3 regions of the Shewanella sp. POL2 genome follow, and region 2 is predicted to be linked to each of the others. Evidence: predicted binding sites of a transcription regulator. Region 2 holds the regulator's gene; each other region holds the start of a gene.
The links. Region 2 encodes FliA, which starts transcription of late flagellar genes. Its sites were predicted from a motif close to CTAAAGNTNNNNNNNNNNNNGCCGATA; they were not measured.

Region 1 (6,207 bases), on a different contig from region 2:
AGCCACCAAGGCGATGTTGTAAGGATGCTTACCGCTGCGAGTACAAATCTTACCTTTGTATTTAGGATCGGCGAGTTCTTCATAACTAATCGCTTGTGGGCCTAAGCGATCTTTTGCCGTATAGAGGTTACGAACACGCATCGTCAAGGCATACCATTGCCCATCCGGATCGCGGTATTGCGCGGGAATATTGCTATTGAGCTGCGAACTTTTCACTGGAGAAGTCAGATCTTTTTCGACTAATTCGACCAAACGAGAAAAATCTGAAGTTAACACTAGATCGGCGGGCGATAAGCGACCTTCACGGGCGATACGTTCGGCAATCCCGTCTTTGGCAAACACCACATTCACGCCAATGCCTGTTTCTTCAGTAAAGCGCTTCAAGATGGGCTCAACCAAAAATGCTTGACGATAGGAATAAACCGTTAATTTTTCATCCGCATGTGCAGACTGTGCAACCGATATTAACCCAATTAAAGCGGCACAAGTTACCCATTTCATTCGCGATTTCTCCTCAAAATGATGACGTCAAACGTGAGTCGTTCTTAGATTAAAAATGATAATAGTTATCAGTTTCGCAAGAGTAATTGATCGACTTGAGGAGAGCAATAGTTAGTATAACTTTTTGTTTTTAATGAATTTAAGATATAAAAAGGCGAATTATCTCAAACCAAACTAAACTGAATCTTAATTTTTAAAAATAGTTGGGAGGTATTATGTTTAGCATGCTACTACTCTTCATTACTATTCTTGGACTAGTGATATTTATGACCTACCAAAATAGTCAAAAGCAGCACAAGTCGTTTGCCAAAACCACGAGTTTGGCAAAACGAGCAAAGCACGGAACGACGATATTGAATGCCTTCCACTGCGTGAGTATTGAAAATGAAGCAAATTGCTGCAAACAGGTCGATGCAATTAAAGGAAAACGCTTCCTGTCAAAAGAAGCGCCTGAAATTCCAATCAAAGGCTGCACCCAAAGCCAATGTCAGTGCCACTATAAACACTATGACGATAGGCGCCAAGCTGGTAACGATCGCCGAGTTGACTACGGCATGACTAAAGAGCTCTTCGGCGCATTTGGTGAACATAATCGCCGAGATAAGCCTAAAGGCCGGCGCTTAACCGACCATTGACAATATTTATTGTGGGCGAGTATCTACAAACGCAGGTAAATCACGCATTTCGCTAAACCAGATCGCAGTCGCTGGAGCAACTTTACGCCAATCGAGTTCAGGGTGTCTGAAATCCATATAATCCAACAAACAGATTAACGCTAACTGTGGTGCTTGTATGGTTGCTTGAGTAATCACGCTCTGATGCTCCATCTGCATCAACCCACGCAGCAGAGCCTGCTCAAAACGTGATGTCCAAAAAGCTGATCTCACCCCCTCATCTTCACGCATTTGCTCTTGGCGCAACTTCACCGCGCTATCAATTAATCCCTTGATCATCGAGTACTGGCACTGCAATACCCAGTTATAAGGTTGACCGCCAAACATTTCCTGTGAACCTAATTCTGCGTCCAGATAACGCATAATCACTTCGCTATCGAAAATAGGCACGCCATCATTCGTGATCAGGCAAGGAATCTGACCTAACGGATTAACATCAAGCAACTGTGCCGTATTTTCCATTGGATTAACGAGAACTTCTTCAATATCTTTAATCCCTAAATAACGGATTAAGCTACGAACACAGCGAGCATAGGGTGACGCAAGGGAGCAGAGCAACTTCATCAAAAAATCCTTCTAAACGACAACTATAAAGCAACGAATACGTTGGTAACGGATGCTAAACACTCTCATTATTACCAATATTTTTCTACGGTAATTTGCCCAGGAGCACGGCGTAAATTTTTCGAGAGCCCCTTATCAAGCAATGCCGCTTGGGCGCCGCTAATCATCCCAGGATTACCGCAAATCATCACCTGGGAATCCGCAGCACTTAAGGTTAATCCGACTTTCCGCTCGATTTCACCCGAGACTAAGCCATCGGGGATACGACATTGCAATGCGTCATCAAGCTTTTCACGGGTCACAGTTAAACACAGGATAAACTGATCTGGATATTGCATCGAATAAGCCTTTAGTTTATCGAGGTAGGCTAAATCTTTAGCTTCGCGCACACCATAGACAAGCACAATTTTCTCAAAACGCTGCCAAGGTTCGGCGGTATCCAGCATGGATAAGAATGGCCCGATGGCCGTACCTGTGGCTAAAAACCATAAATGCCGACCTTGTAATTCTCCCTTTGGGATCTCATCTAAGGTCATAAAACCCGTTGCCGTTGGAGTGATTTCTATTTCATCACCGATGGTAAGATTCTGTAATTGTGGGGATAACTGGCCATCCTCTACAGCAACAGCCAAAATCTCGGCATAGGGTTTATCGGGAGAATTAACAAGGGAATAAGCTCTAGCGATACGCTTATCATCTTGCAGTTGACTGAGTTTAATAAATTGACCGGGAATAAAGGGAGCTAACTCGACCGCTATCCGCAGTGAAAATAACTTGTCGTTCCAATCAATACGTTCAATAACGCGTCCCCTAGTCCACATAACTCGCCCTCAAGCAAAACGTTAAATAGGCTCCTAGCATAGACGGTTATTCACACAACAAAAACCCCTTATTGTAAGGGGCTTAAGAGTTAAGATATGCAGGATTAAATTAAGTGTTAGTCGCTTGAGTCTCATTTGATTTTTTATTAAAACTGTCCCTAAAGGCCTGTAATCCTTCTTGAACGAGCCCATAGGTTTTATCCACACCATCGGCAATATCGCCCTGCAACACTTTAAGACCAGATAAAATATCCCTCGCCTCTTTAAAGCCATTATCGATAGCGCCACCAATGATGGTCATAAAGCTGTCGAGCTGTTCGTCAAAACTCATATTCGAATTTTGCTGCTGATGAACACTAAAAAATTGCGTCGCGAAACTCACAATACGATCGGCAGTGGCCTCGGGGGACGTATCGACACCGTTATCATAGGCGGTTTGAATCGCGTTCTCGCCCATAGAAGGAGCTAACTCTTTGTTTATCGCTTCGATTGCTGCGCGATAAAGCAAGGTCATAGATTGATCACCCGACTTTAGGCTTACATCTTCCTGCGCCGATAGAATTGCTTGATTCATTAACTGCTTACTAGTTTGCTGCGCCGTCTGTTTAGAGGTGGCATCCACATTTTTCGTCTTATCACTATTTGCCGCGTTTTCAGCATATTTACTGTGGGTCGAAGAAGTGCTCTGTACCTGTGCAGGGTTATTGATTTCCATGATGCTAGTCCACTCAACTTGGGGAGACTTAATTATCGACCAAAATTTGAGCAACTTTAGCAATTTTATAAATTGCAGTACCATTCATACTTAATGCGATGATACAAATAGAGAATAGGTTTGTTTATTCAATACCATCCTAACCCCACTCTTGCACACGCCCATAAAATAAGGATATAAGGCATGGCAATCGCCCAGTATGTACATGGTTTTTTGCGGCATAATCGAAGAATCGGTTTCAATTCAGGAACGCTAATACAATCATTACTGATAAGTCTGCTATTCTTCGCCAGCATTGGACTTAGTCCGATCAATCAAGCTATTGCCGATAATCGATTAATCATTATCGTAAGACATGCAGAAAAAGCTGATGAGCCCGCAGGCGATCCTCCCCTTTCAGCCAGTGGCAATATACGTGCTCAGGCGCTTATCAGCGCCTTAAAACGTACCCCCATTTCACAGCTGATTGCGACTCAATATCAAAGAACTCAGCAAACCTTATTACCGATTTCAACGGAACGGCATTTACCGATTACTGTGCTCGAGGCAAAAAAACCTACTCGAAACCCATATCCAACATATTGTTGAACAAGTACATGCGGTTAAAGGTAACAGCTTAATTGCAGGGCACTCCAACACCGTGCCACTTATCATCAAGGCTCTCGGTGGACCAGACATTCCCAACATCAGTGAAGATGATTACAGCCAGTTGTTTTTACTTTCTATTAATGATGGACAAGCTGCCAGCTTGATCTCCACCCGCTACGGCAATGAATAGAGGATAACAAGATGCACGAATTGAATTGGTTTATGTGGGGACTAGATCTCTTATCTGGGCTGTTTTTAATCATTATCGGTTTTGGCGCTCTAGCCATTGTCTACATGTACTTTGCTGACAAATTGCAAACCAAACAGGCAGTACGCCATAACTATCCTGTGATTGGTCGTTTTAGATATTTATTTGAGAAACAAGGTGAATTTTTCAGACAATACTTTTTTGCCCAGGACAGGGAAGAACTCCCCTTTAACCGCGCAGAACGAAGCTGGGTATATAGAGCGGCTAAAAATGTCGATAGAACGATAGCATTTGGCTCGACCCGGCCCTTGGACACGACAGGTACGATTATGTTTATGAATACCGCCTTTCCGACCCAAGATGAGGACATTACACCCATTCATCCGCTAACTATTGGCGCCGATTGCCGCGAACCTTACACCACAAATACCATTTGCCACATCTCTGCCATGAGCTTTGGCGCTCTGTCCCGCCCCGCTATCACCGCCTTATCCCATGGTGCGGCGCAGGCAGGTTGTTGGTTAAATACAGGTGAAGGCGGTTTAAGCCCTTATCATTTAAAGGGCGGCTGTGATTTAGTCTTTCAAATCGGCACCGCCAAATATGGCGTTCGTAACGAGCACGGCCATTTAGACGATAACAAACTCAAAACAATTGCAGCGCACCCTCAAGTCAAAATGTTTGAAATCAAAATGAGTCAAGGTGCAAAACCCGGTAAAGGTGGCATCCTACCTGGCGTAAAAGTGACAGAGGAAATCGCCCATATTCGCGGTATTCCACAGGGACAAGATTCCATCAGTCCCAACGGTCATATCGAGTTTAAAAATGTTGGCGATATTCTGGATATGATTGCCAGAGTGCGCGAAGTAACGGGTAAACCCACAGGAATAAAAGCCGTACTCGGCGACATAACATGGCTTGAAGATTTTTGCGATGAAATTGAACGTCGTGGAGAAGCATCTGCTCCAGACTTTTTCACCTTAGATAGCGCCGATGGTGGAACAGGTGCCGCGCCGCAACCTTTAATGGATTGTGTTGGCCTACCGCTAAAAGAAAGTCTACCTATTTTGGTCAATATATTGATTCAACGTGGACTGCGTAAACGTATCAAAGTGATCGCCTCTGGTAAACTCATCGTCCCTTCACGGGTTGCTTGGGCACTCGCCTTAGGCGCCGACTTTATCGCCTCAGCCCGTGGGAATATGTTCGCCTTAGGCTGTATTCAAGCATTGCAATGCAACAAGGACACTTGTCCCACTGGAATTACCACACACAATAAAAAACTTCAGCAAGGACTTGATCCAAAAGATAAATCTAACCGAGTTGCCAATTATAACCATAATCTACACCACGACTTGGCGCTAATAGCCCATGCATGTGGGGTAACAGAACCAAGGCAGCTCAAACCTTCCCATGTGCGGATTGTACTTGAAAGTGGCTTGTCGGTTTCACTGGATAAATATTATTCCCATATCAATCAATAATTAATAAATTTCCAGCGCATAACATACGACTTTCATCTAAAGTTAATTCAGCAATAACTAATTTGAATGTGTATCACAAAAGGAGTAAAATCCGTGATACACGCATTGAATTAAACCATTTCATATTTATTGTTAAGGAAACACTGTGAAATCTAGCTTTGTAAGCCAAATGTCTGACAGCAAAACTGCCAGCACAAGCTGTAAGAGCTGTAATCGCTTAACAGAGATCGAAGGCGAGCTGTTGTGTTTTCGTGAAGGTCAAGTCATTCGTCTGAAACGAATTGACGACTCGACCAATAAATTCAATCTGCTGTGTGAAGGTTGGAAGGCTGGAAAACCCAAGGGGATATAATTTTATATATCCTATTATTCTGCTTAACAAACACCATGAATATCAGCGTTATATTCATTCGTTCCACGAATAATCCCAGCCAGTCCCATATCTAGATTCAGTTTGGCCAGCGTTAACCGTCTTGTTGTCACTTTCAGACCTGCATTGAGCTCAGCATGAATTCGTTGTAGCGAATCATAATCTACACCGCGCTTTTGAAGCGTTGCCATAATCGCAAACCAGTCTGTGCTGACTTTCTCTTCTCTGCCTTCAATATTGACTCTTAATGCCATATTTTCCATGCCAAGCACCTCTTATGAT
Region 2 (6,207 bases):
GCCTTAGCGCCATCATGGGTTAACGATGAAAACATCAGAATCGGGGTTGGACACTTTGCCATGATTTCACGGACGGCGGTGATACCGTCCATGACAGGCATTTCAATGTCCATAGTGATTACTTGGGGATTAAGCTCAGCAGCCATCTTCACTGCTTCAGCCCCGTTAGCAGCCGTCGCGATCACTTCCAGTTCAGGATCTTGATTGACTATTTCACTAACACGTCGTCTAAAAAAGCTTGAGTCATCAACGACTAATACTTTAATGGCCATTCCATTCCTTAACTTGGGAACTAACTTTTATTTTTCGCATAATGCTTTAATAACCCAGGAACATCCAAGATAAGCGCAATACCACCATCGGATGTAATCGTTGCCCCAGCCATACCTGGCGTACCGTGCAACAAGGCTCCCAGTGGCTTAATCACCACCTCTTCTTGGCCAATCAGTGCATCCACAACAAAACCGATCTGCATCATACCTAACTGCACTATCACAACATGACCATGTTTCTTGTCACCATGTTTGAAGGTAGTTTTATTTCGATGCAACCAATGCTCTAGATAGAAGAGCGGCACGGCCTTGTTGCGAACGATGACAGTGAGTTGTCCGTCAACAATATTGGTTTTGGTAAGATCGAGATGAAAAATCTCATTAACACTGGATAAAGGTAATGCAAAAACTTGTTTCGCAACATCAACCATAAGCGTTGGCATAATTGCCAAGGTTAACGGCACTTTAATCTCAAGTATGGTGCCTTTGCCTTTCATCGAGTCAATATGCACAGTACCGTTGAGTTGGGTGATACGGGTTTTAACCACGTCCATTCCCACGCCACGACCAGAGATATCTGAAATCTCGACCTTGGTCGAAAAGCCTGGGGCAAAGATCAAGTTATAAGCTTCATTGTCCGTCATACGCGCAGCGGAATCTTCATCCAACACGCCACGTTTAATGGCAATTTGTTTTAACTTTTCGGGATCCATACCTGCGCCATCATCTTCGATTTTTAGCAGAATATGGTCACCCTCTTGGCTTGCCGATAGAGTAATCGTCCCCGTCCTGGGTTTGCCAGAGGCTTCACGGTCATTTGGCATTTCAATACCATGGTCGACCGAGTTACGGACCAAGTGAACTAAAGGATCCGCCAGCGCCTCAACCAAGTTTTTATCAAGGTCAGTTTCTTCACCGACCAACACTAAATCAATTTCTTTATTGAGCGTACGGGCTAAATCACGAACAACGCGAGGGAAACGGCCAAAAACCTTTTTAATAGGCTGCATACGGGTTTTCATGACCGCGCCTTGCAAATCAGCAGTCACTAAATCTAGATTCGCGAGTGCCTTAGACATCTCTTCGTCATCACGACTAATGCCCAAACTCACCAAACGGTTACGTACTAATACTAGCTCTCCCACCATATTCATGATTTGGTCGAGTCGTGCAGTATCTACGCGAACGGTCGTTTCACCTTGAGGAACATTTGCTGATGCGGCAGCGGCAGCTTTAACAGGAGCCTTCTCGGCGAGCGCAACTTCGGCCTGAGGTTTAACCGCTGGAGTGGTTACAGGAGTAACACTGGCTTTAGGCACAGCAGGAGCCGCAGCAGATGTGGCAGGAGTGGGAGTCGGTTTCGCAGATTCCACTTTTGCAACAGCTTTGGCTGGTGCCCCACCTTTTCCATGAAGTTCGTCGAGTAAACGCTCAAATTCATCGTCAGTAATTTCGTCTGAATCGACAGCAACAGCAGTTGGTGTTGGTGTTGACACTGGCACAGCAACAGTTTCAACCTTAGGCTGAGGTGATATAGGTGTATCTACTTTGCCATTAAATTTTCCTGAACCATGAAGCTCATCAAGCAGGGCTTCAAACTCATCGTCAGTGATATCATCACCCGAGCTGGTAGCTTGTTGTACTTTAGGCTTGGCTGTATTTGATACAGAGGGAGTTGACGCAGTGGGTGCTGCCACAACATCAGCATGAGTAGTGTTAGTCACACCGGGACCTTTTCCACTACCGTGCAGTGCATCAAGCAAAGCCTCAAACTCCGCTTCATTAATCTCATCAATACTTGAGTTTGAAGAACTCACAGCCTCAACAGGCATCTCTTCAACTGCGACAACGTCAACAACAGTTTCAATAACGGACTCGGGTTCGGGCTCAGCAATAGATTGAGGCTCTGACGCAGTTTGTCCTAATTCTGACGGCAGAGGCTCACCAGAACTAAGTAACTTTAACTTTGCAAGTAATGCAGCATCAGCAGGATCTTGTTGCTCTCCCTGCTGGGTTTGAGCAAACATGGTGTTAATCGCATCAACAGCTTGAAGAATAATATCCATTAATTCTGCTGTGACACTGCGCTTGCCAGTACGCAATAAATCGAATGTGTTTTCTGCCTCATGGCAGACATCAACCATGGGAGTCAAACTTAGGAAACCTGCGCCGCCCTTTACGGTGTGAAACCCCCTAAAAATGGCATTTAGCAAGTCAGTATCATCAGGATTATTCTCAAGGGCAACAAGCTGCTCTTGAAGCAACTCTAATATTTCCCCCGCCTCGATTAAAAAGTCCTGGAGTATCTCTTCATCTACATCAAAGGCCATCAAATTGACTCCCAGTTAGAAACCCAGACTCGATAGCAGATCATCCACTTCGTCTTGACCTGTTACTACATCTTGACGAAGCTCGGCATTCATTATCGGCCCTTCAGCTTCAATATTATTTTTCTGAGTAATCTGACTCTCAATCATTGGCTGCTCACCAAACACCGTCAGCATAGACACCAGATTACTTTCAACTTCCATCACTAGATCGATTACCCTGCGGATCATTTGTCCAGTCAGGTCTTGAAAATCCTGCGCCATCAATATTTGGTTGAGCAATTCGCGTAATCGGTTTGAGTCCAATTCACTTCGCGACATCAAATGCTGAACGTTATGGCAAAGCACCTTAAAATCACTGAGGGCAATTTCACGACGCATTAATTTGTCCCACGATGGCATCACTTGTTGGATGTTCGCGGTTAATGCATTCGCTAACGGCAAGCACTCCTCAACAGCATCCATAGTCTTATTTGCAGCTTGTTCAGTCATGTCAATGACATAACTTAGCCGTTCCTTAGCATCGGGTATTTCTGTATTGGCTAACTCAACTAACCGATTATCGATTTGGAAATCCATAAGAGCGCTATGCAATTGGCGAGTGAGTTTGCCTACCTCATCAAAAAGTTCCCTCTGAAGAGGAGCTGCCAGTTCTCTTAATAAATCATCAGCTTGATTTTGTTCATTCGCGCTTAACAGTTCGACTAAACGCTGAGCATGCTCGAGCGTGATGAGCCCTGATGTATGTGACTTCATAGCTCATCCCTGCTTAAGCGAGTCGTTCAAATATTTTATCTAGCTTCTCTTTCAATGTTGCTGCGGTAAAAGGCTTTACCACATACCCATTCACACCCGCTTGTGCAGCAGCAATAATTTGTTCACGTTTTGCCTCGGCAGTGACCATTAATACCGGTAGATGCTTCAAGGAGTCATCGGCCCTAATGGCTTTAAGTAAATCGATACCCTGCATGCCTGGCATATTCCAGTCTGTAACGACAAAATCAAAATCGCCTTTTTGCAACATTGGCAAGGCGGTTGAGCCATCGTCCGCTTCCTGGGTGTTGTTAAAGCCCAAGTCTCGCAACAAGTTCTTGATGATACGTCTCATTGTCGAAAAGTCATCAACGATGAGAATCTTCATATTCTTGTCCAAGGTTTCCTCCGGTGAGCTGACATTCAGTGCTCAATTAATAATTATACTTATGTCCAATGCTTGAGTTTGCCTTTGAGTCGCAACATTGCCTGACTTAATATCTGGCTAACACGCGATTCGCTTACCTCAAGAATGGCGCCAATCTCTTTTAAATTCAATGCTTCATCGTAGTATAACGATAGCACTAGCGCGTCCCTTTCGGGCAATAATTTTATCGCCTCAACAAGTGCAGAATGAAACTGGGTTTCTGCCAAGACCTCAAACGTACCATCGCTAACATCATCACTTGTAGTGAGTATATCCTGTGATACGCCTAAGTCTTCTATCCCTATGATTTTACCAACAGAAACATCATTAAGAATATGATGGTACTCATCGAGCGTCATATCAAGTTTTTCTGCAATTTCTGTGTCGCGCGCATCACGACCTAGCACTTGCTCTAATTCATCAATGGCTTGGGCAACTCGACGATTATTTCGGTGGACAGAACGAGGAACCCAATCGCCACGGCGGATTTCATCCAACATGGCGCCACGGATCCTTATGCCGGCGAAGGTTTCAAACTTTGCACCTTTACCGCCATCAAACTTAGATGATGCTTCTAATAATCCCATCATCCCCGCCTGTAGCAGGTCATCTAACTGCACAGAGGCAGGTAATCTGGCGAGCAAGTGATGTGCAATTCTTTTAACCAACGGTGCATACTGTTCAACGATTGACGTTTTATTGTCTAAACAAGTATACGCTGCGGCTTTATTCACTCGTTTTTTCCTCTTGAAAATCTGGTCGTTGAACTAAGCGCTCAACGAAAAACTCCAAATGCCCACCAGGTTGCTGTGGTACTGGCCAGCTCATAATTTTATTCGCTAGACCTTGGTAAGCAATCGCAGCGGGAGACTTAGGATAAGCTTCAACCACTAACTTTTGCTTGCGAACCGATTTACGCAAATTTTCATCAAATGGAATGGTCGCAACTAATTCAAGTGCCACGTCCAAGAATCTGTCGGTCACTTTACTGAGTTTAGCAAACAATTCCATACCTTCGCGTAAACTACGCACCATATTTGCAACAATTTTAAAGCGGAAGACGCCGTGTTCACGGCTGAGGATTTTGATTAACGCATAGGCGTCAGTAATAGACGTTGGTTCGTCACAAACAACAACCAACACATCCTGTGACGCACGGGAGAAACTGAGTACCATGTCAGAAATCCCCGCGGCAGTATCCACGATGAGGATATCAAACTGGGTGCGCATCTCACTGAAAGCACGAATAAAGCCCGCATGTTGCGCAGGACTTAGCTCAACCATGCCCTGAGTACCCGATGTGGCTGGCACAATCCCAATACCTTTAGGCCCCCGGACAATAATGTCATCTAACTCAGCATCGCCAGACAATACATGGGAAAGGTTACGTTCAGCACGGATCCCTAACATGACATCGACGTTTGCTAAGCCAAGGTCAGCATCAAGCACTAAGACACGCTTGCCCTTCTCGGCTAATGCTACGGCAGTATTGATGGATACGCTGGTTTTACCCACACCACCTTTACCACCCGTAACCGCGATTACTTTCACTTTTTCGTTATAGGGTTGATTCATCATACGTAAACCACTTGCTTGATCCAGGGTCATAACTCTACTCAAATGCACAGGTCATATTATCTGACCACGCTGTGTCTGGTAACGATTGTTGTTCTGTGTTTTCTAAGGCCGCTAATGCTTGCTCAGCGAGCATCAAAGTATCAGCAACTTTCATATCTTCGGGCACTCGCTGCCCATCCGTAACATAACTTAATGGCAATCCACTTTGGATCAACACACTTAATGCGCCCGCTAAAGACACAGATTCATCAAGTTTGGTGAGTACAACACCAGATAAGGGAATGCGTTTAAAGTGATTTACAGCATCTTGCAGCACGCGGCGCTGTCCTGTGGCAGACAGTACCAGATAACTGCGGATAGGTATTCTGCTATTTGCAGTTAAATTATCAAGTTGCTGGTAAAGCCGCATATCTCGTTGGCCCATACCCGCGGTATCTATCAATACTAGCTTGCGATTTCTAAACTGATACAGAATTTGCTCTAGTTCAGCAAGGTCATGGGCTTGTTTGACTGGGCAGCCCATGATTTTGCCATAGGTGGCCAATTGCTCATAGGCGCCAATACGATAATGATCTGTGGTAATCAATGCCACTTGGTCAGCACCATGGTGAGCAGCAAAGCGTGCGGCCAGTTTAGCCAAGGAAGTGGTTTTCCCCACTCCAGTGGGACCAACTAATGCCACAACACCGCCTTGCTTAACAATATCATCACCTTGATTATCAAGCATATTCGCAAGACTTTGCGGCAGTGCACGAACTAATTCTGCAGGAGTATAGTGTTGGCTCAGCGCAGCTAATTTGTTTGCCACCGCTGGTGAAAACTCGGCCTCCAACAACTTTGACTCCAGCAT
Region 3 (6,207 bases), on a different contig from region 2:
CCCTTTAGTTCAGCGGGCGCCTCCATTATAGTGGCGCCATGAATGCTTGATTAGAATAATGTAATGAGATTTTTGCTGCTAGCCCTGATATGCCTATTGTCGCTGCCGAGTTTTGCTACCCCCTCAAAAGCCAAGACCAGCATGACAACAGATCAATTGATAAATGCGAATTATCCTTTGTTTACTCAAGCATTTAATGAACTTAATCACGACGTCACTGCCGAGATTTATGCTAAAGACGCAAGTTATCTGTCAGAAAGTCAAAGTAAAGAAATTTATTATGGCCGTGATAATATTGTCGCCATTTATCAACGCTTTTTTGATAAAATCCGAACCAAAAAGGCCCGTATCGATATCGACTTTCGGGTGCTAAACCGCAAATTATCAGGCAACAGCGCGTTCGACACAGGCTATTATTTAGTGCGTTTTTATCCCGCCGAAGAGACTGGCGAACCCGTGAGTGAATTTGCTGGCAAGTTCGTCATTGGCACACAAAAAGACACCCAGCACCGCTGGAATGTCACCCTTGATATGAACAATCGAGCCGAGCCTAGTTTTTATTTGAATGCGAAGCCTGTGCCAAATCTTTACTATGGCCGTCAGTTTCCGCCGTTACCTGACAGTAAAAAACCAAAATAATAATCTTTATTATTGAGCAAGTTACACTCATGACACCAGAAGCCTATTGTCCCTGTGGCAGCCAAAAACCTTATCAGCACTGTTGTGAAACGTTGCACCTTAATGTTGATTCAGGGACTCAAGTGGCCACCAGTCCCGAACAACTAATGCGTTCACGCTACTGCGCATTTGTGTTGAAAAATTTTGATTACATTATTAAAACTCACCATGTAGACTTTCTCGATGGCTTAACCTTCGAACAACTACAGCAAGGCCCACATCCACATTGGTTAGGGCTTCAGGTCTTAGCTGCGAATGAAAAAATCTATCCCGATGGTACTCAACGCGGCAATGTGACCTTCAAAGCTTGGTATAAACTCGCGGGTGAGATTGATGCAATCTATGAACGATCTGAGTTTATATTTGAACAGGGCCGTTGGTACTATACCCAAGGACAACAAATGCAAGCCAAACGCCCTGGGCGCAACGATCCCTGTGTTTGCCAGAGTGGTAAGAAATTTAAACAGTGCTGCTTAACACGATAGTTGTTGATGACAGTATCGACTCATAAAACTATCGATTCATAAAACAATCGACTCATAAAACAATCGACTCATAAAATAAAGGCAATCAATTGATTGCCTTTATTTTTTCATCACACCAATACGAACATCTGGTTTAGTGGGCGATAAAACTCGATTGTTTCGCGGCCAGCAAAAACTGCGCAAACTCGGGTTCTCGCAGGGCTGGACTGTATAAATATCCCTGTGCCTGATGACACAAACTCTTGGCTAAAAACGCCTCCTGCTCGACGGTTTCTACCCCTTCTGCGGTCAAGGAAATATTGAGCGCACTCGCCATCGCAATAATGGCCGAGACGATTTCTTGGCTTTCGCGGCTAATCGTCAAATCTGAAATAAACGAGCGATCGATTTTTAACTTACTGATAGGAAACTGTTTAAGGTAGCGCATCGAGCTGTAACCCGTCCCAAAATCATCGATAGCTAAGCCTACCCCCAGTTCAGCCAACTCCTGACACAATAAGGTCGCATGGCGAATATCGCCCATGAGTTCCGTCTCTGTAATTTCCAAAATTAAGGTTTTGGGCTTTAAACGATAACGGGTCAAGAGTTGCCATACTTGTTCATACAAATTACCACTAAAAAACTGCCGCGCAGACACATTAACATGCATGCTAAGATCGGCATTGTGATGCTGCCAAATATTCAATTGCCGACAGGCCGCCTCTAATACCCAACTGCCTATCGCATTGATCATCCCCGATTGCTCGGCAATATCAATAAACGCGCCGGGATATAGCACGCCTCTTTTGGGATGATGCCAACGAATAAGCGCTTCGGCACCGATATAAGTTTGCTGTTCGAGATCCCTTAAGGGCTGGTAATAAAGCTCAAATTGTCGACCGCGAATAGCACTATGCAAATCGCGTTCAATTTGCGCATCTTCCTTAAACGCACTCAGCAATGTACTGTTAAAGACTTGAATTGCTGTGCCCTTTTTCTTCTTCGCATATTGCACTGCAATATCGGCGCAGGTCAGTGGTGCAAATAAATTTGCCACCGAGGCAATATCAACCACGGCCAGTGCGGGTTTAGGTTCCACTTGTTCACGGCCAATTAATATCGGCATGGCTAAATGCTGGTATAAGCGGGTGCTGATATAGTCCAGATCATAAACTGCGTTATCGTCGGTCAGTAATACCGCAAACTCATCACTACCGACACGAGCGATTTCAGTCGCTTTGTTGATGTCTGAAAAATGCTTTAAGCGCCGGCCAATCTCAATCAACAGGCTGTCGCCATTTTCATGGCCATAAGTATCATTAAAACGCTTAAAGGCGACTAAATCGACTAGCAACAGTAGCCCATGTGTTGTTCGCTCGAGCACTCGATTAAAGTGACTGCGATTGTTAAGTCCAGTCAAGCTACAACGCCACGCCAGACGTTCCAACTCCGCTTTGTAGTTATGCTCATCCGTACTTTCTTCACCCGACACTAAAGCGTAATGATTGCCTCTATCGGTGATAAATTGGCTCACAACATATTTCAGCCAATAACGACTACCATCAGCACGATTAAATTGCACCTCACCTTTTGCCAGTTCACCTCTGAAAATTTTTGCTAAGGTCTGCTCAGCTAACGCATTGTGCTGTTTGAAAAAAGTTAAATCACGTAAATTAGTGCCAACGCTCCTGCTGCGCGAAATACCACTAATATCCTGATGGGCTTGGTTAACGTACTCCACTTTTTCAGTGTGCAAGTTAATCAACATAGTCATTTGACGAGATTGTTCTATGGCGCAGCGAAAAAGGCTGAGACGTTCTTCTTTATCGTAAGCATGTTTGGTAGCAAGAGTGAGGGCTAATTGATCGGCCATTTGGCAAGCCAGATGAATTTCACTATCGTGCCAATGGTGTGTGAGCTGCGCGCGCTCAATGCAGAGCACGCCCTCAAGATGGCCATTGATACGAATACCGACTTCAAGACTAGATAAAATTTGGCGTGGAATAAAATAACTATCGACTAATTCGGTCAACCGCGGGTCAATAAGCGTATTACCAGCATCTATATGCCTGTGATTTTTTAGTTCATTTAAATAACGCGGCACCGTTTGCAGCAGTTTAGGACGGTAGATGTCCTGCAGCGCCATCGCCCCAAACTGGGCGACGAGAGATTGGGTGTTTTGCTCGGCAGAAAAAATCCACACCGACACCAAGGAGACCGCTAAATTCTGACACAGTAGCTCTGTCGCTAACTCTGCCGTCTTAGTGAAATCACCCTGCTGCTTCGCCGTAGAATGGACTAAAGACTCTAATAAGTGTTGATGCTGACGTCGCTTCACTCTGATCCCTACAAAACTTCGTGTTGGGTAAAACGATAATGCTGCGACTAACACACTAAAGATAGGAGTGTTAATGGAGCCGATTTATCATTGTTTTTGTTGACGCAGATTACACTATCTACATTTAAAACAGCAACATCGGCCACACTTTATTACAAATTAACCTCGACTTGTATCACAGGGGTTGCGCTATAGACCATTCTCTAACTGGAAAATCATTTTTTCGACACTGACATCAAATACCAGTTTGAGCGTCACACCCGTTTCACCTCGAGTAACGCTCGCTTGCGTGTGTCGAAAACGTGTCTGGGCACGCTCAACCATCTTTGCCGCCTCATTTTCCGCCTCGCCACCCGTAAACTGCAACTCAAGCACAGTATCTTGTTCATCAATCACAGCACCGATGTCGACAAAGCTGCCGCAATCGGTACATGTGTCGTTTACTGTGGGGGGTTGTCCTGCAATGATACCTTTCATAGGGTTATCCTCTCTAATGGTCTCATGTTAAAAACTCAACATAATCGACTCAACATTAATATCACTAACGACTAATTATAGGGAATGATGATGAGAGAGACTCTGGTATTGCTCACGCTTATTACCCGAAATAATACCTTTGATAATAAATAGCCTCAGTAGCATTAAGCACTGGCTAAGCGTGGGATCAAATTACGTTGGATCGCTAGTTGATCGGCAAAGTGCATGATTTCAACTTGAGGAGATGGCAATTGTCCCCGCTGACGCAAGCGAGTTGTAAACTCACAGTTACTTAAGGCTTCGGCGATGGCGATGGGTTCACCACCTCGGATCACTAACGCTTCCGGTCGCAAGGCCTGTTGCAATTGAAATGCTCTTGCCCCTTGCTGCATAAACACGGCGCTATTGTCGATAATATGATTGTCTGAGGATAAATCCGCCACTAACGTTTGTTTTGGTGGTAATTCAAACTGACGTTGTAGTTTTTCGGCAGTATCGAGTTCTTTTTGCCATTGAAACTGCGCCATGTCCCTCGCGTCAGCAGACAATAGCGACAGCAACAGGGCAAACTCACCTCGCCTGTTGTGTTCGATTGCCGCATTTAAGCGGGAGCCAATTTGGGCTTCATTGATTAAAGGAACATCGATTTGCATAAAAAAACATCGCTAAAACAACTTGTTGTCAGTTAATCGACCAGTTGAACAAGAACTTTAGGAAAATTTTCATATTTAGACTTTACATGCCTAAGGTTTCTGACTACTATGGCGGCCGCAATTGAGGAGGGGTTCCCGAGTGGCCAAAGGGATCAGACTGTAAATCTGACGGCTCCGCCTTCGAAGGTTCGAATCCTTCTCCCTCCACCATTTGCACTAACAATTAGCGATGCTATAAAAGATACTCGTGGAGGGGTTCCCGAGTGGCCAAAGGGATCAGACTGTAAATCTGACGGCTCCGCCTTCGAAGGTTCGAATCCTTCTCCCTCCACCACTTTTATCTTCTGTGGTTCGTCAATCGTTAGTCTGCTGTAAACTTGCTTTACCCTTAAATCTGGCCAAGATTTAAGATGATTTTTAAGCGCAACTTAAAAGTCGGAAGAAAATATGTGGAGGGGTTCCCGAGTGGCCAAAGGGATCAGACTGTAAATCTGACGGCTCCGCCTTCGAAGGTTCGAATCCTTCTCCCTCCACCACTTCTTTCTCATCTCACGCTATATACCGCTTTATTCCCTAAGTTTTCTTTCTAAGACTCCACCTTATCCAAAATTATTTTTATTGCTTACTTAAAACTATTGTCTTTAATTCATAGATTTAGCTGATAAAAAACGCCCCATTCGGAGCGTTAAAGAAGAGTGCACAGCACTAAGTGGCGATTAATCGATATTCAAGTACTTATGGGTCTGAATCGATAAACGCCAGTTGCGAGCAATACACACCTTCATGGCTAATTCCGTCGCCCTTGGTTTCTGGCTGATCGGTTGCAGACAAATAGTTTTCCCTGACACATCAATCCCTTTGAGTAACTCATCGAGTTCGTCGATATGATGCTCGGTCGCTATCGGATGCTTTATCTCGTTGGCGCGGGTTAAGGCCTGCGCTAACACCTTATAACCCCCTTTCATATTGATCTTGGGCGAAACAGTCACCCAGGTATCAGCATCGCACTTCACCTCAAAGGTGCCACTGGTCTCGATTTGAGTGGCAAAGCCGGCAGCATGGAGCGTGTGGGTTAATTCATGCAGATCGTACATGCAAGGCTCACCACCAGTGATCACCACATGGCGCGCCGTATATCCCTTAGCGTTGAACGCCTCGATAAGACTCTGCGCCGTATGGTTAGCCCAGCGCCCCACGGAACCATCGACGGTAATCACTTGTTCGGGTGACACCTTGTTTTCCTCAAGCAGATCCCAAGTCTGTTTGGTATCACACCAAGCACAGCCTACAGGGCAGCCCTGTAAACGCACAAAAATGGCGGGTACTCCGGTAAAGACACCTTCACCTTGAATAGTTTCAAAGACTTCGTTGACTGGGTAATTCATGCTAGCGTTCCGTTTTTCTGGGGCGGCAGTTATAGAGGATTTTAGCTGCAGCTGCAAGTTTTTACCGCTGCTAACAGAGTGATGCCAAGAGCCGAATGCCCGTCACCACACGCCAGCAAAAAGTTTTCAAGCCCTAGCACCTGGGTTACACTTACGCCCTATTTTTGTGTCACTCTAAAGTGGATCTTATGTCAGCATCAGTTTCAAAGGTC

Region 1: SHEWPOL2_RS11905 (DUF5610 domain-containing protein) is a predicted target of FliA. The motif match lies at 3,309-3,335, and genes of this name have one in related genera.
Region 3: SHEWPOL2_RS15115 (VC2046/SO_2500 family protein) is a predicted target of FliA. The motif match lies at 4,645-4,671, and genes of this name have one in related genera.

Annotation. Positions count from the first base shown of each region.
Region 1 covers NZ_AKZL01000038.1:20,104-26,310, forward strand. Annotated here, with positions in the region: gene SHEWPOL2_RS11885 (Fe(3+) ABC transporter substrate-binding protein) at 1-501, opposite strand, end outside; gene SHEWPOL2_RS11890 (hypothetical protein) at 717-1,136, shown strand; gene SHEWPOL2_RS11895 (glutathione S-transferase N-terminal domain-containing protein) at 1,143-1,739, opposite strand; gene SHEWPOL2_RS11900 (ferredoxin--NADP reductase) at 1,811-2,560, opposite strand; gene SHEWPOL2_RS11905 (DUF5610 domain-containing protein) at 2,670-3,275, opposite strand; partial or broken gene SHEWPOL2_RS11910 (phosphoglycerate mutase family protein) at 3,459-4,053, shown strand; gene SHEWPOL2_RS11915 (FMN-binding glutamate synthase family protein) at 4,065-5,555, shown strand; gene SHEWPOL2_RS11920 (hypothetical protein) at 5,701-5,907, shown strand; gene SHEWPOL2_RS11925 (hypothetical protein) at 5,931-6,188, opposite strand.
Region 2 covers NZ_AKZL01000001.1:26,848-33,054, forward strand. Annotated here, with positions in the region: gene SHEWPOL2_RS00125 (chemotaxis response regulator protein-glutamate methylesterase) at 1-272, opposite strand, end outside; gene SHEWPOL2_RS00130 (chemotaxis protein CheA) at 293-2,602, opposite strand; gene SHEWPOL2_RS00135 (protein phosphatase CheZ) at 2,618-3,355, opposite strand; gene cheY (chemotaxis response regulator CheY) at 3,369-3,752, opposite strand; gene SHEWPOL2_RS00145 (RNA polymerase sigma factor FliA) at 3,800-4,513, opposite strand; gene SHEWPOL2_RS00150 (MinD/ParA family protein) at 4,506-5,387, opposite strand; gene flhF (flagellar biosynthesis protein FlhF) at 5,392-6,207, opposite strand, start outside.
Region 3 covers NZ_AKZL01000058.1:12,678-18,884, forward strand. Annotated here, with positions in the region: gene SHEWPOL2_RS15095 (hypothetical protein) at 64-639, shown strand; gene SHEWPOL2_RS15100 (YchJ family metal-binding protein) at 669-1,163, shown strand; gene SHEWPOL2_RS15105 (EAL domain-containing protein) at 1,297-3,480, opposite strand; gene SHEWPOL2_RS15110 (DUF406 family protein) at 3,670-3,957, opposite strand; gene SHEWPOL2_RS15115 (VC2046/SO_2500 family protein) at 4,122-4,610, opposite strand; tRNA gene SHEWPOL2_RS15120 (tRNA-Tyr) at 4,736-4,820, shown strand; tRNA gene SHEWPOL2_RS15125 (tRNA-Tyr) at 4,860-4,944, shown strand; tRNA gene SHEWPOL2_RS15130 (tRNA-Tyr) at 5,062-5,146, shown strand; gene queE (7-carboxy-7-deazaguanine synthase QueE) at 5,327-5,995, opposite strand; gene queC (7-cyano-7-deazaguanine synthase QueC) at 6,184-6,207, shown strand, end outside.